DNA from 4 places in the Kitasatospora sp. NPDC054768 genome. Region 1 is predicted to be linked to each of the others. Evidence: riboswitches for the same ligand, from Rfam matches in the RefSeq annotation. Region 1 holds a riboswitch; each other region holds the start of a gene.
The links. Region 1 has a riboswitch for cyclic di-AMP ahead of ACWGKU_RS14715 (C40 family peptidase). Riboswitches for the same ligand answer to the same signal wherever they lie in the genome.
Positions count from the first base shown of each region.

Region 2: another riboswitch for cyclic di-AMP. It lies ahead of ACWGKU_RS15845 (M23 family metallopeptidase); the one in region 1 lies ahead of ACWGKU_RS14715 (C40 family peptidase).
Region 3: another riboswitch for cyclic di-AMP. It lies ahead of ACWGKU_RS31175 (transglycosylase family protein); the one in region 1 lies ahead of ACWGKU_RS14715 (C40 family peptidase).
Region 4: another riboswitch for cyclic di-AMP. It lies ahead of ACWGKU_RS33105 (M23 family metallopeptidase); the one in region 1 lies ahead of ACWGKU_RS14715 (C40 family peptidase).

Region 1 covers NZ_JBSHBN010000039.1:34,934-40,491, forward strand. The annotation lists gene ACWGKU_RS14705 (hypothetical protein) at 1-435, opposite strand, end outside; gene ACWGKU_RS14710 (C40 family peptidase) at 618-1,664, opposite strand; gene ACWGKU_RS14715 (C40 family peptidase) at 1,904-3,040, opposite strand; cyclic di-AMP (ydaO/yuaA leader) riboswitch at 3,051-3,204, opposite strand; gene ACWGKU_RS14720 (C40 family peptidase) at 3,543-4,580, opposite strand; gene ACWGKU_RS14725 (NYN domain-containing protein) at 4,779-5,558, opposite strand, start outside.
Region 2 covers NZ_JBSHBN010000043.1:24,827-30,384, reverse strand. The annotation lists gene ACWGKU_RS15855 (DUF2470 domain-containing protein) at 111-830, shown strand; gene ACWGKU_RS15850 (APC family permease) at 894-2,444, opposite strand; gene ACWGKU_RS15845 (M23 family metallopeptidase) at 2,832-3,824, opposite strand; cyclic di-AMP (ydaO/yuaA leader) riboswitch at 3,827-3,964, opposite strand; gene ACWGKU_RS15840 (MFS transporter) at 4,319-5,558, shown strand, end outside.
Region 3 covers NZ_JBSHBN010000139.1:11,967-17,524, reverse strand. The annotation lists gene ACWGKU_RS31175 (transglycosylase family protein) at 1-1,337, opposite strand, end outside; cyclic di-AMP (ydaO/yuaA leader) riboswitch at 1,324-1,494, opposite strand; gene ACWGKU_RS31170 (hypothetical protein) at 1,948-2,907, opposite strand; gene ACWGKU_RS31165 (DUF397 domain-containing protein) at 3,468-3,731, shown strand; gene ACWGKU_RS31160 (ATP-binding protein) at 4,020-4,595, opposite strand; gene ACWGKU_RS31155 (helix-turn-helix domain-containing protein) at 5,014-5,558, shown strand, end outside.
Region 4 covers NZ_JBSHBN010000156.1:16,461-22,018, reverse strand. The annotation lists partial or broken gene ACWGKU_RS33125 (GAF domain-containing protein) at 1-545, opposite strand, end outside; gene ACWGKU_RS33120 (TetR/AcrR family transcriptional regulator) at 743-1,309, opposite strand; gene ACWGKU_RS33115 (alpha/beta fold hydrolase) at 1,390-2,217, opposite strand; gene ACWGKU_RS33110 (YiaA/YiaB family inner membrane protein) at 2,348-2,638, opposite strand; cyclic di-AMP (ydaO/yuaA leader) riboswitch at 2,848-3,006, shown strand; gene ACWGKU_RS33105 (M23 family metallopeptidase) at 3,019-3,867, shown strand; gene ACWGKU_RS33100 (hypothetical protein) at 3,990-4,865, opposite strand; gene ACWGKU_RS33095 (GNAT family N-acetyltransferase) at 4,908-5,498, shown strand.

The DNA.
Region 1 (5,558 bases):
CTCGGTGGCGGGCCGCTCCAGCAGCAGCCGCTCCGGCCAGGCGCCGCCCCAGACCTCGGTGACGGCGGGCACCGCCCGGTCCCCCACCGCGGCCAGCTCGGCCGGGTCGGGCCCGGCGGCCGGCCCGACCACCAGGCAGTTCGCTCCCGGAGCCGACCGGAGCGGCCCGAAGTCCCACGGCGCCGGCGGGCCGCCCGCGCTCTCCTCGCGCTCGACCCGCCAGCCGTCGCCGGCCCGGACCAGCTCGATCCGGCGCGGGTACACCACCGGGTACTCGTCGTACCCGGCGATCCGCACCGCCAGTTCGGCGGCGGCGGTCAGCCGCTCCGGCCCGCCGGAGGCGGCGAGCACCAGGTTGCGGTACCCCGCCCCGGCCACCGGCAGCCCGGCCCACGGCGGCGCCGAACGCGCCCGCTCCGCCAGCGCGGCGGCCACCTCGGCGTGCCGGTCCGCCGAGCGGGCCGCGGGCGCCGCCGGGGCGGCCGGAGGCAGCGACAGCTGGGCCAGCCCACCGGCCGCGAGCAGCAGCGCGCCCCGCCGGGACAGCGTCCGGCGGGGGCGGGAGCCGGATGTACCGGCGGGGCCAGTGGGGTCGGCGGGGCCGGACGGCGGGGCGTTCAGAGCCGGACCACCCCGGAGACCGGCATGGCGGTGACGCTCTCGTAGCGGACCTTGGCGCCCGGGCGGGGGGCGTGCACGATCACGCCGCCGCCGGCGTACATGCCGACGTGGTGCATGTCCCGGTAGAAGATCACCAGGTCTCCCGGTCGCGCTTCGGACAGGCTGACCCGCTGCCCGGCGTACGCCTGGGCCTGCGAGGTGCGCGGCAGGGTCACTCCGGCCTGCCGCCAGCTGTAGTACATCAGACCGGAGCAGTCGAACGCGTGCGGGCCGGTGGCCCCGTAGACGTACGGGGAGCCGATCATCCGCACCGCGGCGGCCAGCGCGGCGGCCCCGCGCTCGGAGGCGGGCGGGGCGGTGCCGAGGTCCAGCCGGTCGGTGCCCCGGGTGGCGCGCTGCTCGGCGTCCCGGGCGTCCTGGACCGTCAGCCGGGCCCGCTCGGCGGCGCCCAGACCGTTCAGCAGCTTCTGCGCGCTGGCCAGCCGCTGCTGGATCTGCTGCTTGCTGTCGGCGAGCGAGCGGCGGGTCCGGTCCAGCTCGTCGAGCTTGCCGGCCGCCTCGGTCCGGCGCTGGTCGAGCCGGCGCTGCCGGGCGACCAGCTCGTGCAGGGTCTCCTGCTGGCGCGCGGCGGCCTGGCCCAGGGCGCGGGCGCGGGACAGGTAGCCCTCCGGGTCGGGCGAGAGGATGAGCTGGGCGGTCTGGGTCATCCCGCCGCCGCGGTACTCGGCCCCGGCCACCGTCGCGAGGTCGCCCCGCAGCCCGTTGAGCTGGTCCTGGGCCACGGCGATCTCGCCCTGGAGGATCGTGGTCTCGCCCTGGAGCCGCCGCTGGGCCTCCTGCGCCGCGTTGGCCTTCTCGGACGCCTGCTCGGCCTCATCGTACAGCTGTTCCACCTGCGTCTTGACGTCCTGGCGGTCGCCCGGGTCGGGGCTGCCGGGGGCGGCCTGGGCGCTGCCTCCGGCAGCCACACCCAGGGCGGTGGCGGCGGCCGCGGTCAGCACCAGCGCCCGGGCGAGCAGTTGGGAACGGCGGTGCACGGGCATGGCGGCAGCGGCTCCAATCCTGCGGCGCGGCTCCCGCCGCCGCACCGGGACGGGCGGCCGTCGAGCGGGAGTCCGGTGGCAGACGTTAGCGAGTCAGGGCAAGCGAGTCCAAACCCCTGCCAACCCGAATATTCAGGCTGTTGTCGGACATTTGATCGGCCCTCGGGAAAAGCCGCAGGAAAAACCGCAGGCCCGGCCTCCCCTGGGGGAGGCCGGGCCTGGAAGCGTCCGAGCGGTGATCAGACCCGCACGATGGAGGCCAGCGGCATGTTGGTGACGGCCTCGTAGCGCACCGACGCGCCCGGCTTGGGCGCGTGCAGCACCTGGCCGTTGCCCGCGTAGATGCCGACGTGGTGGGCGTCGGTGTAGAAGATCAGCAGGTCGCCGGGCTGGGCCTGGGAGATGTCCGAGCCGATCCGGGTGCCGGCCGAGGCCTGCGCCTGCGAGGTGCGCGGCAGCGACACGCCCGCCTGGTTGAACGCCCAGACCATCAGGCCGGAGCAGTCGAAGGAGCCCGGGCCGGTGGCGCCCCAGACGTACGGGCTGCCGATCTTGGAGGCGGCGGCCGAGAGCGCGGCGGCACCGCGCGAGCTGCCCGGGGCCACCTTCACCGGGGAGGAGGCGGTCGAGGCGGACGAGCCGGACGAGCCGGTCGCGAGGTCGCCGCGGCTGTTGTCGCGGGAGGCGCGGTCGGCCTGCTGCTGCTGGGCCTGGGCGGCGTCGGCCTTGGCCTTGGCGTCGGCCGCGGCCTTCTCCTCGGCCTGGCGCAGCGCCTGGCGCTCCTGCTCGGTCAGCGTGTTGAGCAGGTCCTGGGCCGCCTTCAGCTTGCCCTGGACCTCCTCCTTGGAGGCCTTCAGCTGCTGGGTGGTCGACTCCAGCTCGGCGAGCTTGCCCTGGGCCTCGTTGCGGTCCTGGTCGAGCTTGCGCTGCTGCTCCTGGAGCTCCTTCAGCTGACCCTTCTGGGTGCTGCCGGCCTGGTTCAGCGCGTCGGCCTGGCTGAGGAAGGTGTCCGGGCTGGAGGAGAACATCAGCTGGACGGTCGGGGATATGCCCCCGTTGCGGTACTGCTCGCCGGCGATCTCGGCCAGGCCGCCCTGGAGCTCGGTGACCTGGGCCTGCTGACGGGCCACCTGGTCCTGCATGCCGGAGACCTGCTTCTCCAGCTCCTGCTGCTTGGCCTGGGCCGCGTTGTAGTTCTCGGTCGCGATCTCGGCCTGCTCGTTGAGCTGGTCGACCTGCCCCTTGACCTGTTCCTTGGTCGGCTGCGGGTCGGCGTGGGCACCTTGAGCGGAGAGGACGACGGCTGCCGCGGCGACACCGGTCAGGATCGAGACCCGGGCGCGGCCTGCGGGCTTGGGACGACGATGGGACGCCACGAAGGCGGACTCCTTCTTCCTACGTCCGCCTACCGGGTGAGCTGACGGGTTCGGGCCGGAAGCATGCCCTACGACGCCTCACGGCCGTTCCATCGGCCGACCTGGCGTCGATTCACCCCGGAGGAACGTGGTTCCCCGGCTCCGCTCCGCAGCGCCCCCAAACCACTGGGCTCCCCTGTCGGGCAGTCGCTTCGACCTGCCCCGCTGCCTCACGAACTCGACGGTAACCACCGCCGCCACCCTGGCTGGGCGATCGACAGTGCGGTGGTTCAGGGCACGACCCTAGTAACTGAACCGTGATCCGTTCAAATCCTTGTCAGAAAAAAGACCGAAGATTTCCCAAGTTCTTCTGTGAAAATGACCGATGGTGACCACTGGCACACAGAAGGCTGATCAGTTCTCAGCATGTGGCCGCGAAGGGGCGGAAAGCCGAACGCCACCCCCGCGCGAGGGGTGGCGCTTTTCACAGCCCCCGGAGGGGCCTCGCGGGCGTGTCGGGCCGTCAGACCCGGCGGATGGTGTTGATCGACATCGCGTCGGCCTTCATCACCTTCACCACGTCACCGGTGTGCGGCGCGTGGACCACCATGCCGTTGCCGATGTACATCCCGACGTGGTGCATGTCGTTGCCGTAGACCACCAGGTCGCCCGGCTGGGCCTGGTCCAGCGAGGGCACCCGGGTGCCGTAGTGGCCCTGCTCCTGCGAGGTGCGCGGCAGCGAGACGCCCGCCTGCCCGTACGCCCAGACCATCAGGCCCGAGCAGTCGAAGGTGGTCGAGCCGGTGGCGCCCCACACGTACGGCGAGCCCTGCTTGCTCATCGCCTTGGCCATCGCCACGGCCGCGTAGCCGCTGGCCGGCGGCAGGCTGCTGAGGTCGACCCGGTCGCTGCCGCGGGAGGCGCGGTCGTCCTGCGCCTGCTGGGCCTTCAGCGCGGCGCGGTCGGTGGCGCTCAGCGAGTTCAGCAGGTCCTGGGCGGCCTTCAGCTTGGTGTTGACGTCCGCCTTGGCCTGGTTCAGGTCCTTGGTGGTGGTGTCCAGCGAGGCGAGCACGGCGGAGGCCTCGACCTTCTCCTGGTCCAGCCGGCGCTGCTGGTCCAGCAGCCCCTTGAGCGCCTCGGCCTGGCTGCTGCTGGCCTGCTGGACGGTGGAGGCCTTCTCCAGGTAGCCGGACGGGTCGGAGGTGAGCATCAGCTGGACGGACGGGTCGATGCCGCCGGTGCGGTACTGCTCGCCCGCCACCTCGGCGAGACCGCCCTGGAGCTGGGTCATCTGCTCCTGGCTGCGGGCCACCTGGTCCTGCAGCTGGTCGGCCTGCTTGCGCAGCTGGTCGGCCCGCTCCTTGGCGCCGTTGTACTTCTCCGCCGCCTGCTCCTGCTCCTCCTGGAGCTGGTCGATCTGCGCTTTGACGTCCGTTTTGTTCGGCTGCGGCGCGGCGTGCGCGGCCACCTGCGCGGAGAGGGCGACCGCGGTCGCAGCAGCAGCGGTGAGCACGGAGATCCGCGCGCGGCTCGGCTGCTTGGGACGGCGGTGGGAGGCCAAGGGTCCTGCTCCTTCTTCCAACGGACTCACCTGATGGGATGAGATTCCGGAAAATAGGTTTGACGCCAGACCCTAGTGAAGATCTATCCGTTTTGCCACTCCCCCGTAGGTGTGAACTCCGGTCCGCACACTGACGACACGGGACCCGCACACCACCCCGGAACCACTCCTGACCAGGCATCGCACGTCCGGTCGGGGTCAGGGGCGCGCCAGCCGGTTCAGCAGCAGCACCGAGGCCACGGGGCGCGCGCCCGCCTTCCGCACGCCGTCCGCGACCTCCCGGTCGGTCGACACCACCACCACCGGACGGCCCTGCGGCTCGGCCCGCACCAGACGGCGGATCAGCTCGTCGGCCGTCTCCCCGGTCCGGCTGAACCGCACCCGGACCCCGCGCGGCGGCGCCATGATCACCGGGACGTCCAGGTCCTGCCCGTCGAACACGCAGGTGACCTCCGCCTGGGTGCGCTGCGCCAGCATCGCCAGCCCGCCCAGCAACCGGATCCGCTGCTGCTCCAGCGGCAGCGTCGGATAACCGGTCTTGGTCACGTTGTAGCCGTCCACCACCAGGTGCACCTGGGGGATCGCCAGCAGCTGGTCCAGCAGCGCCGGATCGTCCTCGGCCAGCCCGCGCCGGGCCACGTCGTGGGGCGAGGCCGCCCCCGGCACCACCGCCTCCACCAGGTCCGCCGGGCGGATCTGGGAGACCGGCAGCGCCAGCTCCCGCTGGAGCCCCTGGGCCGACTGCAGCACGGTGTCCAGCAGCAGCCGCAGCCGCATGTCCTCGACGCTGCGCCCCTCACGGGCCGACCGGCGGCCCTGCTCGACCGCGTTCTCCAGCTCCGAGACCCGGTGCCTGAGCCTGCGCGCCTCGGTCTCGGCCGCACCGCGCTCGGCCGCGGTCTGCGCCTTCAGGGCTTCCAGCTCGCCGGCCACCCGGCGGGTCTCGGCCTGCGCCCGGCGGGTGTCGCTCTCCAGCGA
Region 2 (5,558 bases), on a different contig from region 1:
GGCCCGGACGCCGCAGTCGCGTCCGGGCCCTTCGCCCGTCCGGCGGCCTGCTTGCCACACCCCCATCCGCACATTAGGTTAGGCTCACCTAACTAACTGGAGGTCCGTCCATGAGCCTGCCCACCGGCGACACCGAGGTCCCCGAGCCCACCACCGCCGAACGGATCCACAGCCTGCTCGGCACGACCTCCTCACTCACCGTCCGCGCCCTCGGCGAGCACCACCACCTGAACACCCCGGTCTCCGTGCACGGCTCCCGGCTGCGCCTGCGCACCGCCCTGGACGACCCGCTCACCACGGCCGTCATCGGCGCCGCCGACGGTCTCGCCGTCGTCCTCGACGTCACCGACATCGCCCCCGTCGCCGTCCGCGACCGGGTCCGCGCCCGCCTCACCCTGGCCGGCCGGCTCCACCTGGCCCACCTCGCCGACGACGGCCTCGGCGTGCACCTGCGGGTGGACGTCGCCCACGCCGTCCTCGCCACCCCGTACGGCACCGGCGCGATCACCGCCGCCGACCTCGCGCTCGCCGGCCCCGACCCGCTGGCCCGGCACGAGGCCGCGCTGCTCACCCACTTCGCCGACGACCACGCCGAGGCGCTCGACGTCCTGACCCGGCTGCTCGACCCGGCCGTGCTCACCCACGACCCCGAGGTCCGCCCGCTCGCCCTGGACCGCTACGGCCTGGTGCTGCGCCTGGACCACCCGCACGGCCACCGCGACGTCCGCCTGGTCTTCCCCGAACCGGCCCGGGACACCGAGGACTTCGGCCACCGGATGCACGCGCTGCTGGCCGCCGCCCAGTACGGCCTGCCGGTCCACCGGCGCTGAACCCGGCGCACCGCGAGCGCCGGCCGGTCACCCCTCGACCGCGCCCCAGCACCACCCGCCCGGTCACCGCTCGACCGCGTCCTCCAGCACCACCCGCCCGATCCGCGCGTACAGCTCCGGCCGCCAACGGCGCACCGCCAGCGCCAGCCCGACCCCGCCCGCGAACACCCCGATCACCAGGTACGGGATCAGCCGGAACAGCAGCGTGTGCGCCGCCGCCCCGGCCGCGGCGTCCTTGTTGAGCACCAGCAGCACCACCACCCCGGCCATCGCCACCCCGCCCACCAGCGGTGCGGCCAGCGTCCGGAACCAGTGCGCGGTCTCCGGGTGCCGCCCCCGCACGTGGAAGTACCCGACCACGGCGAAGGAGCAGAGCGTCTGCACGACCAGGATCGCCATCGTCCCGAGCAGCGCCAGCAGCGTGTACAGGTGCACGTACGGGTCCATCCCGGCCGCCAGGAACCCCGCCACCAGCCCCACCGCGATCACCGACTGCACCACCGAGGCGACGTGCGGCGAACCGTGCCGCGCATGGGTGCGGCCGAGCGCCGGGTGCAGCAGCCCCTCCCGGCCGATCGCGTACAGGTACCGGGCCGCGCACTGGTGGAAGGCCATCGCGCAGGCGAACGAGCCGGTGACGACCAGCCATTGGAACACCTTCACCGCCCAGGCCCCCAGGTGCGCGCCGAGCGGGTCGAAGAACAGGCTGTTGCCGTCCTTGCCCGGCACGGCGCCGCTCGCCACCGCGACCGCCCGCCCGACGCCGTTGCCGGACACGATCATCCAGGACACGAAGACGTAGAGCAGCCCGACACCGATCACCGACACCAGCGTCGCCCGCGGCACCACCCGCTTGGGGTCGCGGGACTCCTCGCCGTACATCGCGGTGGACTCGAATCCCACCCAGGACCAGAACGCGAAGAACAGGCCGAGCCCGGCCGCCGCCGCGCCCGAACCCCCCACCCCCCTCAGCGCGTTCAGCGGGTTCACGGCCTCGACCACGATCCCGTCCGGCCCGCCGCCGGAGAACAGCACCGCGAACGAGACCGCCCCCAGCACCCCGATCTCCAGCACCAGCGCGACCCCGAGCACCTTGGCCGTCAGGTGCAGGTCGAACCAGGCCATCACCCCGATCACCGTCGCCCCGAACAGCGCGTACCAGCCCCAGCCCAGGTCCACCCCCAGCTGCGAACGGACCAGTCCGCGCAGCGAGTACGCGAAGAAGCCGAGGGCCGAGGCCTCGGTGACGACGTACGCCAGCACCGCGAGCAGCCCCGAGGCCATCCCGACCACCCGGCCCAGCCCGTGCGAGACGTAGCCGTAGAACGCGCCGGCCGCGGTGATGTGCCGGGCCATCGCCACGTACCCGACCGAGAACACCGTCAGCACCACGGTCGCCACGATGTACGCGGCGGGCGCGCCGACGCCGTTGCCCTGCCCGACGATGATCGGCAGGTTGCCCGTCATCGCGGTGATCGGGGCGGCGGTGGCGAGTGCCATGAACACCACGCCGACCAGGCCGACCGAGTCCGCCTTCAGCCGGTCGACGCCGCCCGTCCCCGGCCGCTCCCGCCCGGCCCTCTCCCCCGCCACGTCCCCGCTCCGGACCGCCATCCGGCCTCCTCGCCTCCCGGACCCGCCCGACCGCCGGACCGGCCGGACGCTGACCGTCCGACAGCATGGCGCGCCGGAGCAGCCCAGCGATCGGGCCGACGGCCCGCCGGAGCAGTCGAGTTGACGCCACGTTCGACCGGTCGAACGACGCTCCGGAACCCGCCGGACGGCCGGGGCACGACCGGACGGGCCCGGAAACGGCAGCGGCCGGCCCGGCTGCACGAGGAGGTCCTCGTACGGCCGGGCCGGCCTGGGCGTGTCCCGCGCCCATGTCCGCCGTGCGGCGATCACCCGGTCGAGCGGTCACCCGACATGACCATCCCGGAGGATCGATTCGCCCCGCAGCAGCGGTGGTTCCGAAAACCCTCGGGGCTCAGCGGCCCCGGGTCAGAGCGCGACGCCGTGCGCGCGCAGGTAGGCGACCGGGTTGATGTCCGAGCCGTACTCCGAGCCGTTGCGGATCTCGAAGTGCAGGTGCGGGCCCGTCACGTTGCCGGTGGCGCCGGAGAGGCCGATCTGCTGGCCGACGGTGACGGCCTGACCGATCCTCACGCCGATCGAGGAGAGGTGCGCGTACTCGGCGTAGTGGCCGTCGGCGAGCTTGATCTCGACCTCGTTGCCGTAGGCGCCGCCGTTGCCGGCCTTGACCACGACGCCGTTGGCGACGGCGCGCAGCGGGGTGCCGGTGGAGGCGACGAAGTCCTGGCCGGTGTGGTGGCCGGAGGCCCACATCGAGCCGGCCACGCCGTAGGCGGTGCCGAGCTTCGGGTTGGCCAGCGGGGCGACGAAGCCGGAGGTGGCGGCGGCGACCGGAGTGGCGGTCACGACCGCGGCCGGAGCGGCGACCTGCAGCTGGGTCTGGAGCTGGGCGGAGGGCTTGGCGGCCTCGGTCTTCACCTGGACCTGGGCCTGCGGCTTGGCGGCCTGGGTCGCCGGAGCGGCCGGCTGGGCGGGCTTCGCCGGGGCGGCCGGCTTGGCCGGGGCGGCGTCGGCGGCCGGCGCGGCGGCGTGGCCCGACAGCGCGAGCTGCTGGCCCGGGAAGATCAGGTTCGGGTTGGCACCGACGACCGAGCGGTTCTGCTCGTACAGCGCGTGCCAGCCGCCCTCGACGTTCTTGGCGTCGGCGATCTTGGACAGGGTGTCGCCGCTGACGACGCGGTAGCTCTCCTGCGCGGCCGGGGTGGCCGGGGCAGCGGCCGGCGCGACCGACTTGGCGTCCGTGGAGGCGGCGGCCTGCGCGGCCGGGGCGGCCGCAACGGTGTGGGCCTGGGCGCTCACCGCGGTGACGAGCGGGAGGGCGAAGGAGACACCGGTGACGGCGGTCGCGATGCCGATACGGGCGGCGCGGGGCAGGGCGATACGACGAGCCTGAGCAGGCATGGAATTTTCCTCTCCGACGCCTGCGAGGTGAGCTGTCGGGTTCGGGCTGGAGTTGCCCGGCCGCATGCGCGGCTTCACCCCTAGCCGGTCCTGGACGCCCGCGCCCTGAGGCGCGAACTCCGGTCCGGCGACTTACCTGTGGGTCCCCCGCTCCTGCCGTACAGAGTTCGTTTCGAACCACCGGGCAGCGGCAGGACTCGGCGTTCCACCCGGTGGATCCGTCCGGACTGGCCGGGCGGTCGCTGAACTAAAACCCATCCGTTCGGGTGAAGCAATGTCGATCTCTTGAAAGGGCAACCATCTCCCCCGTTCCGGTGACCCTCCGCAGACCGGACCCCACGGTGCGTACACAACCCATTCACCCCCCGCCACTGATCCACGACCCTGCGCCGAGATCGGCGACGGACCGCAGCCACCCGTTCACGCACCGCCGACCGTCAACACACCCACCGGTGACCCTTGTCACGTGCGCCCCGGCAGCGCAGGATTCGCCCGTGGCCACCTCCGAGGCCGGCACCCTGCGCCTGGGCACCGCGCAGGGTCGCTGGGTACTACTGGCGACCGTGCTCGGCTCCAGCATGGCGATGCTCGACGGCACCGTGGTGAACGTCGCCCTGCCCCGGATCGGCGCCGACCTCGGCGCCTCCCTGGCGTCCCTGCAATGGACTCTGAACGCCTATCTGCTCACCCTGGCGGGCCTGATCCTGCTCGGCGGCGCGCTCGGCGACCGGTACGGGCGGCGCAAGGTCTTCCTGATCGGCGTGGTCTGGTTCGCCATCGCCTCCGCGGCCTGCGCCGCGGCGCCGAACATCCACGTGCTGATCGCCGCCCGCGCCGTCCAGGGCATCGGCGGGGCGCTGCTCACCCCCGGCTCGCTCGCCATGCTCCAGGCCGTCTTCCACCCCGACGACCGCTCGGCCGCGGTCGGGCTCTGGTCCGGCCTCGGCGGGGTGTCCGCCGCGATCGGCCCCTTCCTCGGCGGCTGGCTGGTGGACGGCCCCGGCTGGCGCTGGATCTTCCTGTTGAACCTGCCGCTCGCCGCCGCCGTGATCGCGGTGACCACCCGGTCGGTGCCGGAGACCCGGGACGAGGCCGCCACCGGCCGCTTCGACGTGCTCGGCGCCGTGCTCGCCGCCCTCGCGCTCGGCGCGATCACCTACGCGCTGACCGCGGCGGGCGAGGGCCTGTCCCCGGCGGTCTGGGTCAGCGGGGTGATCGGGGTGGTGCTCGGCGTCGCCTTCGTGGCCGTCGAGCGCCGGGCGCCCGAACCGATGCTGCCGCTCGGGCTGTTCTCCTCCCGGCTGTTCACCGCGGTGAACCTGGTCACCCTGTGCGTGTACGCGGCGTTCAGCGGCGTCTTCTTCCTGCTGGTGGTGCAGCTCCAGATCGTGTCCGGGTTCTCGCCGCTGGTCTCGGGCTTCGCCCTGGTGCCGATCACCGTGCTGATGCTGGCGCTGTCCGCGCGCGCCGGGCGCCTCGGCAAACGGATCGGCCCGCGCGTCCCGCTGACCGTCGGCCCCCTGCTGTGCGCCGCCGGGGTGCTGCTGATGCTGCGCATCGGCCCCGACTCCTCGTACTGGGTGGACGTGCTGCCCGCCGTCACGGTGATGGGCTGCGGGATGACGCTGCTGGTCGCGCCGCTGACGGCGACCGTGCTGGCCGCCGTCGAGGTCCGGCACGCCGGCATCGCCAGCGGGGTCAACAACGCCGCCGCCCGCGCGGCCGGCCTGCTCG
Region 3 (5,558 bases), on a different contig from region 1:
ATGCTCTGCTCGCGGACGCCCGAGCTCGGGTTGGCGGCCTCGACGTACTTGCCGTTGCCGACGTAGATCGCGACGTGGTAGACGCCGGAGTCCTTGCCGTTGTTGGACCAGAACAGCAGGTCGCCCGGCTGGAGGCTGTCCAGCGAGACGTGGGTGCTGGCGGCGGCCTGGTCGGCGGCGACGCGCGGGACGGAGACGCCCGCGGCGCGCAGCGCGGCCTGGGTCAGGCCGGAGCAGTCCCAGCCACCGTTGCCGGTGCCGCCGTAGACGTACGCCTGACCGACCTTCGACTCGGCGAAGGAGACCGCGGCGGCCATGCTGCCGGTGGCGGCCGGAGCCTGGGTCTGGGGAGCGGGCTTGGTGGACGGCTTGGCGGCCTGGGTCTGGGCCTGCGCGGTCGGCTGGGCGTTCACGGCACCGCCGTTCGCGGACTGGCCGGACTTCTGCGAGCGGTCGAACCAGGTGAAGTCCGAGCCGGACTTGCCGGTGGCGGACTGGCCGGCCTGGGCCTGGCCGTTGCCGCCGAAGGACAGCTGCTGGCCCGGGTAGATGCTGTCCGGACCCTCGGTCAGGGTGCCGCGGTTGAGCTCGTACAGCCGCTGCCAGCCGCCCTGCACCTTGTGCTGGTCGGCGATCGCGGACAGCCAGTCGCCCTCGACCACGGTGTAGTCGCCGTTCTGGGCCTGCTGCTGGCGCTTCTGGACCCAGTCGCTCCGGTTTCCGGAGGCGGCGGAGTCGGTGCTGGCCTGCGTGCCGTCCTGGGCGGGCGCGGAGGGCGCGGAGGGCGCGGAGGGCGCGGCGGGCTTTGCGGCCGGGGCCTGGGTCTGCGGAGCGGGCTTGGCGGCCGGGGCGGCCGGCTTGGCGCTCTGCGCGGGCTGCGCGGGCTTCGCGGCGGTCGAGCCCGCGGTGGAGCCCGCCGAGGTGTCGACGGCGGCCGCGGCGCCGCCCTTGGTGAGGCCGGCCTGGACCGAGCACACCGGCCAGGCGCCGGGGCCCTGCGAGGCGAGGACCTTCTCGGCGACGGCGATCTGCTGGTCCTTGGTGGCCAGGTCGGCGCGCGCCGCGAAGGCGGTGCCGCCGAAGGCGGACCAGGTGCTGGAGGTGAACTGGAGGCCGCCGTAGAAGCCGTTGCCCGTGTTGATGCTCCAGTTGCCGCCGCTCTCGCACTGGGCGACCTTGTCCCAGGTGGCGACGGTGGCGGCGGAGGCGGTGCCGGAGGCGATGCAGGGGACGGTGAGGCCGACGCCCGCGACGCCGAGGGCGGCGATCACGCGACGGGTGCGGCTGGACAGACGAGTGCCGTTGGTGGGCAGCATGAAGACGCGGTCCTCTCCCACGCCTGCGAGGTGAGCTGTCGGATTCGGGCTGGAGTTGCCCGGCCGCGCTGTGGGCGCGGCTTCACCCCTAGCCCTGGACCGTTCCGGAGATCGGTCCGGGGCGACTTACCTGTGGGTCCCCCGCTCCTGCCGTGGTGCGATTTCGCGCTGCCAGGACATCCGACGGCAGGACTCGGCGTCGCGGATGAACCGGGTTCGTGTGGTCACGAACGGGGAGCACGTTAATCAGACTTAAGTTCAAACTGCAAACTGCTGTGATGCGCATCACGGTTTAGTGGGAACTGCCAAAATTGCCGCTCTTCATGATCGTAAATGATCGTTTTCAGGCAACCCTGTTATGGAAGCCCACAACTGGCAGCACTTCAGAAGTGGTGTGACGGCGCGTCGAATCGCGGGCCGGAGCACCCGGGCAGATGCTGCGGCGGCCGTGATGCGAGCGCCCGCGACCGCGTTTCCTATTTCCTTTCAAATAGGCCAGAACGGACATTCCACTTCATCGCCGTCCGACTTCCGCGCGGGACGGCCATGGGCGGGCGGAGCAAAACCGAAGGGCCCGGAACGCATGCCGTTCCGGGCCCTTCGGTGCGCGCCAACCGGCGCGCGTCGTCGACTACCGCCCTGCGGGCCCCTGGGAGGCCGCGTGGGCGCCGCGGACGCCCTCCAGAGCCCCCTCGGCCTCGGCGGCGGCCGCCGCCTCCGCCTCGGCCCGTGCCAGGTCCTCCGGGGACGGCGCGGGCAGCGCCGCCAGGTAGGTGGAGGCGATCAGCTGGCCGACCGACGGGTACGAGCCCAGCGGCGCGGCCGACGGGCAGCCGGTCTCCTCGGCGGCGGTGGCGAGCAGCTCGGAGTCCGCCTCCGGGCCGATCACCAGCGGGGCCAGCGCCGGGCGCTGCGAGCCGGTGTCCCTGAGGTGGTTGACGGCCGCGGCCACCGAGCCGGGCACGTCGAGCGCGGCGGCGACGACCGGCACGGCCAGTCGGGCGGCCAGCAGCACGCCGGTGATGCCGGCCGCCGCGGCCGCGTCCTCGCCGCCGACGGTGGTCAGCACCACGCCGTCCGCGGCGGTCGCGATGGCGAACAGCCGGGCGCGGTCGGCCCGGGCCAGCCCGGCCTCGGACAGCCGGACGTGCACGGCCTCGGCCAGCAGCGGGTGCGGGCCCAGCGGGTCGGTGACGGGCGCGCTGTACTCGGCGGCGAGCGCGTGAAGCTCGGTCAGGAAGGTGTGCGGGCCGGGCACCAGCGGCACCAGGACGGGCGTCGGCAGTCCGGCCTCGGCCGCCATGGCCAGCAGCTCGGCCACGGTGCGGTCCTCGCCGCCCGCGCCCTCGCCGCCGTTGCCGGGCAGGTAGCCGACCGCGGTCCGGACGCCGTTCTGCTCGGTGCGGACGATCGAGAGCAACTCCTCGACGACCGAGCGGGACTCGGGCCCGGCGGTCGCGGGCACGGCGAGCACCAGGGCCGGGGCGCCGGCCGGGATCTCGGGGCGCTCGGGACGACGGTGGCGCCCCCGCGCACGGGAGCCTGGAGTACGGACGGGCAGTGGCGCGCCCGGGATGGCTGCGGTGCTCATGCCGGAGATCGTAGGACATCTGCCCGTCCGGCTTGCAGTCGGCTGCCGCGTGGGTTTCACGCGGTCGCGGTCCGGAGGCCGGTGCGTCTCCGGCACCGGTCCGGGCACTTTGCCTACAATCCGGACATTCCGCTCCCAATCCCCGCGCGACCGCCGGTGGTTGCCTCGACGCGACCCGAGGGCGCCGGCGTTGCACCTGGGGCGCGTGAGATGTCTCACAGCATGAGGATGGTTTGACGGAGGGTCACGGGAGTGCGACTCCCGGCATTCGAAGATCAACATTCAGCGGGGAGGTGCTCACGGCCGGTTATCGCGCGCCCGACGATTCATCGGCTATGTCCGTTTACGTACCGTCAGGAGAAGGGTCCGTGAAGAGTTCGCGGCTGCGGACAAAAGGCCACGTGCACCTGCAACGTCCCGTGCTGATGCACGTGCACTGCGGCTATCATCGCGTCAAGTGAGGCGTTGTGCCGGACCGGTACGGGGCCGGTCCGTTCGTTTCGACGGTGCCGGGGGCGCCGCGCTGGACGACAACTCCGGAAGCTCTTCGGGAGATTTCTATGCACGACTCGCAGGACACGCACGGCTCGTACGACACCTACAACGGGATGGCCGCCGCCGATCTCCAGGGGGTGGTCTGGCAGAAGAGCCGGCACAGCAACTCCCAGGGCAACTGCGTCGAGTTCGCGGCCCTGCCCGGCGGCGATGTGGCGATGCGCAACTCGCGGTTCCCGGACGGCCCGGCCCTCATCTACACCCGGGCCGAGATCGCCGCCCTGCTGCTGGGGGCCAAGGACGGGGAGTTCGACCACCTGGCGGTCTGACCGACCGCCGTGCTCCATCATCGGGGGGCCGTCGTGGGTGCCGACACCACGACGGCCTTTGTCTTTGTCTCCTCCGGGGACCTCTTCGCCGGCGGTCTCCGCTTCGGAGGTGTCCGCTCCGGAGGCGTCCGCACTGGAGCGGAAGTCCTCGGCGGGGCCGGGTGGAAGGGCCCGGGGTGTGGTCCTCCCGGGGCTTCCGTCGACCGGCCGTGCGCCGACCGGCGCATGGTCCGTCCTGGGCGTGCGGCCCGTTCGGGTCGGGGGCCCGGTCGGGGCGCACGGCCCGTCCTAGGCCGAGCGCCGATGCCGTCCGCCGATCTCGACGGGGCCGTCGAGCGGTGAGCGGCCGCCGAGTCCGGGGTGCCCGTCCAGCGGGGAGCCGACGATCGTCTCCGCCTCGAACATCGCCCAGACCACCTTGCCGCTGCCCAGCGGGTGCCAGCCCCAGGAGCGGCTGAACGACTCCACCAGGTGCAGCCCGCGGCCGGATTCGGCGACGAAGTCGGCCTCCCGTGCGATCGGGCCGATGCTGCTCGGATCGCTCACCGCGCAGACCACCTGGGGTGCGCGGTGCACCAGGCTTATTCGGATCGGGAGCCGGCCGTCCGGGGTCGGCTGCAGGGGAAAGCCGTACTCGCCCTGGGTGCCGCCCGACGGGTCGGGCCGTGCGCCGATCGCATGCCGGAGCGCGTTGGTCACGAGTTCCGAGGCCACCAGCGCGACGTCGTCGAACAGCTCCGTCAGGCCCCAGTGCTGGAGCGTGCTCCGAGCGAAGTCGCGCGCGGTTCTGACGGCTTCGAAGCGAGGAGCGAGCGTACAGGTGACCACAAGGGGGTCAACCGCCAAAGCCGTACCGGTGCTCATGAAGAGCTCCTCCCATAAGGGGGCGGACACGGCTGGACCCGCCGGGGTCATGCCGGTCACCTCCGACTCGCTCGGCCGCTCGGCCGCCCCCTCGACCAGGCGCGCGCGCACTCGAACGCCCGATGACGCGGGGGACGTCGTCGGGTCGGTGCACGGAGTCGCGCGTGGGGTCGACACGGAGCCCGCGGGATTGCCAGGGATGTGCAGGTGCACGTGCACCATGGTGGTGTGCGCTCACTGCAGATGCAAGAGTCGATTCACGTGCAGTCGCACTATTGGCATATGCAAGCGCCGGATGCACGTGCATCCTGGTGTGTGGAGTGCGGAACTGATAGGAACATCCGTCAGTATCGGCACCGTGAGCGCTCAACTGATGGCAGACTGTGCGCTGTTTGCCCTAGGTGGAGGTTTCGACCGCATGACCACAGTTCAGCCGGGCGGCGGCTCGATGGTCCGCCGGATCCTCCTCGGCTCGCAGCTGCGCCGCCTGCGTGAGGCGCGCGGCATCACCCGCGAGGACGCGGGCTACGCGATCCGGGCCTCCGAGTCCAAGATCAGCCGCATGGAACTCGGCCGCGTCAGCTTCAAGGAGCGCGACGTCGCCGACCTGCTCAGTCTGTACGGCGTGGACGACGGCATCGAGCGGGAAGCCCTGCTCGGCCTCGTCCGCGAGGCCAACAAGTCCGGCTGGTGGCACAGCTTCAACGACGTGCTGCCGGGCTGGTTCCAGACCTACGTCGGCCTGGAGGAGGCCGCCCAGCTGATCCGCACCTACGAGGTGCAGTTCATCCCCGGGCTGCTCCAGTCCGAGGAGTACGCACGGGCGGTTTTCGGACAGAGTCGGCCGGTCATCAGCGAGGAGGAGGTCGAGCGACGGGTCAGCCTGCGGCTGCGCCGTCAGAAGCTGCTGGCCGAGGGCGCCAGCCCGCGCCTGTGGGCCGTCATCGACGAGGCGGCGCTGCG
Region 4 (5,558 bases), on a different contig from region 1:
GGTGCGCGGGTGCCGTGCGGGAGATGGGCGTCGGCATGGTCCAGCAGGTGCGAGAGCCGGTGGGCGCAGGCCTCGGCGACGGTCTCCAGGACGTCCAGGTCACGGCGCGGGACGGTGCCCCGGTGGGCCAGCGCGAGGGCGAGCACCCCGATCGGCCGCTCGTCCACGACCATCGGCAGGGCGATCACGGCGACCATCCCGGTGCCCAGGCCGGCGTTCGCGTTCGGGTAGTCGACGCTGGTGTGCTCGGGGCTGAGCAGGTACGGGCGCCGCAGCCGCAGGGCCATCGCGGCGGGCAGCTCCCCGGCCGGATCGACCACGCCGTAGCGCTCGTGCGCCCAGTCCGGCAGCCCGTGCGAGGCGGTCAGCCGGAGCATCCCGGCGGAGTCCAGCAGGTACAGCGCGGACCCCTCGCCGGTGATCCAGCTCGGGCCCTCGGCCAGTACGGTGCCGAGCAACTCGGCGGCGCTGGTGCAGCCGAGCAGCAGGCGCACGCAGCGCATCGCACTGCGCGCGGTCGGACTGTCGGCGGGCTCCAGGGGCACTGACCCTTAATACCCCATTTCCCCAAGCGGTGAATGGTTCCTCAAGGGGTGAACGGGGACCGGGCCGTCGCACCGGCACCGGCGAGGTGGCCGTCCGCACCGGCGGTCGTCCGGGCGCGGCCCGGCGCGGGAAGTCGGCCCGGCCGACGTCCGGCGCGCGGGCGGTGCCGCCCTCCGGGTCCGTGCGGGCCGGCCTCCTACGCGGGCCAGGCGCGGAGGCCGGTGGTGAGGGTGGCGATGAGGCGGTCGTGGGTGGTGGCGAGGTCCTCGGCCAGCCGGAAGCCGCCGGCGGTGGTCAGGGAGGCGAAGCCGTGGGCGAGGGAGCGGACGGTGCGGGCGGCGTGGATCGCCTCGGAGCCTTCGAGGCCGTACTCCCGCAGGACGGCGATGATCACGCCGACGAGCCGGGCGCCCGCGCGGGCCAGGTCGTCGTCGGGCTGCGGGGCCTGGGGGAGGGCGTTGTAGCGGTGCGGGTGCGCGGTGGCGTACGCGTGGTAGGCGCGCAGCACGGCGGCGACGGCGTCGTCCCCGCTGCGCCCGACGGCCGCCTCGGCCAGCCGGTCGGCCAGGTCCCCGGTGACCCGTACGGCGATCAGCAGCCGCAGTGCGGCGAGGCCGCCGCTGACGTGCTTGTACAGCGAGGGAGTGGCGACCCCGGCCCGGGCGGCGACGGAGGCCAGCGTGAGGGCCTCGGCGCCCTGCTCGTCGATGAGGGCGAGGGCGTGGTCGACGACCTGGTCGGGGGTCAGTCCTACGCGGGGCATGGGTTCGGGCTCTCCGTACGGATGACGTCGGGTGGATCGGGCGGGGTCGGGCAGGAGCGGGCGGTGGGGACGGGCGGGGCTCAGCCGAGCTCGGCGAGGAACGGCAGCAGGGCGTCGGCGGTGGCCGTCGGGTTGTCGGCCATCGGGTAGTGCCCGGACCCCTCGATCATCACCTTGCGCGCGCCGAGCGCGGCGGCCTGCCGGTCGGCGACGAGCTCCGGCTTCGGGAAGTCGGGGTCCTTGCTGCCCATGACCACCAGCGCCGGGCACCGCACCGCGGCCGTCCAGCCGACCGGCGCCGAGTCGCCGTGGACGTACCCGCGGGTGGCGGTCTTCCGCCCCGGGGTGCGCAGCGCGGCGACCAGTCCGTCCACGTACGCGTCGAAGTCGGCGGGCTTGGCGCCCGGGAAGGCCATCCGGCGCAGGTAGAAGCCCCAGGAGGCCGGCCAGTGGACGAGGGCGGCGCCCATCAGGCCCATGACGCCGCGCATCAGGGCGCCCGGCGGCGGGTTCTCGACGAAGGCGTTGAGCAGGACGATCCCGGCGACCCGCTCGGGCGCGTCCCCGGCGGCCCTGACGACGGTCGCCCCGGTGTAGGAGTTCCCGGCGAGGACGGCGCGCTCGATGCCGAGGTGGTCGAGCAGGGCGAGGACGTCGCCGGCGATGGCGGCCGGGCCGTAGTCGTCCCACTCGACGGAGGACTCGCCGAAGCCCCGCAGGTCCACGGTGACGACGCGGTGGCCGGCGGCGACGAGCAGCGGACGCAGGTGCCGGTAGGCGGCCCGGCTGTCGAGCATGCCCGGGAGCAGGACGACGGGGGTGCCGTCGCCCTGCCGGGTGTCGTCGAAGGCGATCCGGCCGCCGGGAACGGTCAGGTGCTGGGTGCTCGGGGTGATGGTGCCGTTCATGGGGTCCTCCTCGGGCCGCCGGTGCGGGACATCGGCGCGCGGGCCGATAGCCATAAAGCTAAGGCTAATAGCCTTAGCCGTCAAGCGAACGGCCGGGTGAGGGGTGGAGCGGAAGGAGTGGAAGGGATGATCAGACTCCCTCCACCTTGAACGGGTCGTGCTCGCTGAGCAGCTTCTCCAGCCTGGCCTGGTCCACCCGGGTGACCATCTCGTTGGACTCCTGCCGGTCCCGGATCACCTTCGCCAGCGTGAACGCCGAGGTGACGGTGTAGAGGAGGCCGATCCCGAGGAAGGCCCTGGTCCATCCGCCGACCGGCAGATAGGCGATCCCGACGGCGAGGGCGACGCCCGACAGGGCGAAGGAGAGGACGGCCTGGATGTGGTACGCGGCCGTGGTGCGGGTCTGCATCGATGTGCTCATGGCGCCAGGATGTGGCCGCCCGGCCGGGGTGCACATGAGTAGGAGTACTCAGATGGGACCGTGCGCGAGGGGGGTGTTCGCCGGTGTCGTTCGTTGACGTCCGATCACTTTGCCCTAGGCTGCTCCGAACGGATGGCTTGGAATCAGAGCCTCCTAGGATTAACGTTTGATAACGCAGCGCGGTTGTCAACGCCGTACCCAGACGGCACCGTGCGCCGTCGCCTAATCCCGCCGACCCGCCTCCGGGCAGGTCAGGGAGCCGGGGAACCACGTTCCTTGGGGTGAATCGGCGGGGCCCCGGCCCAGCCGTAGGAGACCTTCCTGCTCCGAACCCGTCAGCTAACCCGGTAGGCGCGAAGGAAGGAAAGGAGCGCGCCTCCGTGGCGTCGACGCACACCCCGGCACACCCGGCCGGCTTCGCAGCCGGTACCCAGCTCCTCGACCACCCCGGCACGGACGGCCCCGAGGCCTTCGGCCCGGAGGACTTCCCCGCGGAGGTCGAGACCAACCGCCACCGGATGCCGCGTCAGACCCGCGGAGCCTCCCCACTGCTCGGCGTCACCGCCGTCGCCGCCACCCTGGGCGCCACCGGCTTCGCCTCGGCGACCCCGGCCGCCGCCCCCGCCGTCGAGGCCCCGGACGAGACCCCGGTCGCCCTCTCCGCCGACCCCGGACTCGCGCTCGCCGCCCGCATCCAGCACCAGGCCGACAGCCAGCGCACCGCCGCCGAGGAGACCGCCCGGCTCCAGGCCGCGCAGGAGGCGGAGGCCAAGGCCGTCGCCAAGGAGGCCGAGGCCAAGCGCGCCGCCGAGGAGGCCGAGCGGGTCAAGGCCGCCGCCCTCACCCTCCCGGTGAAGGACTACCGGCTCTCCGCCCACTACGGCCAGAGCGCCCGCTACTGGGCCAACCTGCACACCGGCCTGGACTTCGCCGCCGACACCGGCACCCCGGTCTACGCGCTCGGCCAGGGCACCATCACCTCGGCCGGCTGGGCCGGCTCGTACGGCTACCGGATCGTCGAGACCCTGCCCGACGGCACCGAGATCTGGTACTGCCACCTCTCCTCGATCACCAAGGGCTCCGGCAAGGTCGCCCCCGGCCAGCAGATCGGCAAGGTCGGCGCGACCGGCAACGTCACCGGGCCGCACCTGCACATGGAGGTCCGCCCCGGCGGCGGCGCCCCGGTCGACCCGGAGCCCTGGCTCCAGCAGCGCGGCCTCAACCCCTGACCCGCGCGAGAAACCCGACGCACCCGCGAGAGGCCCGCGCACCCGCGCGAGAAACCCGACGCGCACGCGAGAAGGCCCCGGCCCGGAGCAGCGGCTCCGGGCCGGGGCCTTCGTGCGAGGTCTCACTCCTCGGCGGGCAGCTGCGCCAGGTACGCCTCGATCTCCTCCTGGCCCGGCTCCGGCGCCAGCTCCGGGAACTCCGTCACCAGCAGCCGGGGCAGCCCCGGCACCGTCCACCCGCCGAACAGGTCGAGCGCCGCGTCGACCGCCGCCTCCTCGAACTGCCCGAAGTCCCCGGCCAGTTCGTCCGGCATCGGCCGCCCCTGCGCGGTCAGCTCGGCCAGGTTGCGGTAGCTGCGCCGCATCAGGCCCTGCTCCAGCAGCCGCCGGGCGCCGTCCGTGGCCATGCCGACCGACAGCACCCGGCCCGGGCCCCAGCCCTGCTCGTCCGGCTCGTCCAGCCAGCCGGCCGGCACCAGCGCCTCGTACGCGGCCAGCCGGTCCTCCTCCGCGAGCTCCGCGAAGCCGGCCAGCCAGTCCCGCACCGCCGCCCCGTCCGTGACGTCCACCCCGTACGCGTGCAGCAGCACCGCGTACAGCCGGGGCCAGGTCACCAGGTCGGCGCGGCGCAGCAGCCCGGCCGCGACCTCGCCCTGCCACTCGGCCTCCTCGTGCAGCCGCTCCTGGCGCTTGGCGTTCAGCCGCCGGGCCGCCCGCTGGTGGTCGATCAGCAGCCGGACGGCGTCGCCGTAGGCGAGCGGGTCCTCCTCGGGAGCGGGTTGGACGTACAGGTGGAGCCGCTCGTACAGCAGGTGCTCCACCGCGTCGGAGGTCAGTTCCGGCCAGCCGTCGTGCATCCTGCCGTCGCCCAGCTCCAGCAGCGCCAGCACCGCGCGCAGCGGCGCCTCGGCCACCGGCGCGCGGTCCTGCCCGGCCGCCCAGGCGAGCAGGTCGGCGGCCTTGGTGCGGGGGGCGAGCCGCAGGTCTTCGTCGTTCATAGTCCGAACGGTAGCCGCCGGGCGGGGATAGGGTCGGCAGCCATGGTCCCCGTACGACTCACCGGCCCGCGACTGGCCGTCCGCGAGTACCACCTCACCGAGGACGACGTGGACGCGCTGCACGCGCTGTTCGGCGACCCGGAGGTCACCCGCCACCTGCCCTTCGGGCCGAGCGGCCGGGAGGACTGCGCCGACCAGATCGAGCTCTACCTGGAGGAGGCGATGGCCGAGGAGCGGGACACCTACCGCCTCGCCGTCACCAGGCTCGCCGACGCCGAGGAGCCGGCGGACGCGACGCCGATCGGGCAGGCCTCGCTCACCCTGGACGGGCACCGCGCCGCTCAGCTCGGGTGCGTGCTGGCCCGCGGGTCCTGGGGCCGCGGCTACGCGGGCGAGACCGTCGGCCTGCTCTGCGACTTCGCCTTCGGCGCCCTGGACCTGCACCGGCTGGCCGCCCGGGTCGCCGTGGACAACGACGCCTCCGTGAAGGTGCTCACCTGGCTGGGCTTCCGGCTGGAGGGCCGGCTGCGGCACGACGCGTTCAAGGACGGCGTCTGGTCCGACTCGTTCCTCTACGCGCTGCTCGCCGACGAGTGGCCGGGGGCGGGCCCGCGGGGCCGGACGACCGGCTGACCGCCCGGGCCACGGACCACCGCTCGACCCCCCACCGGCTCACCCCCCTCCAGCGGCCGC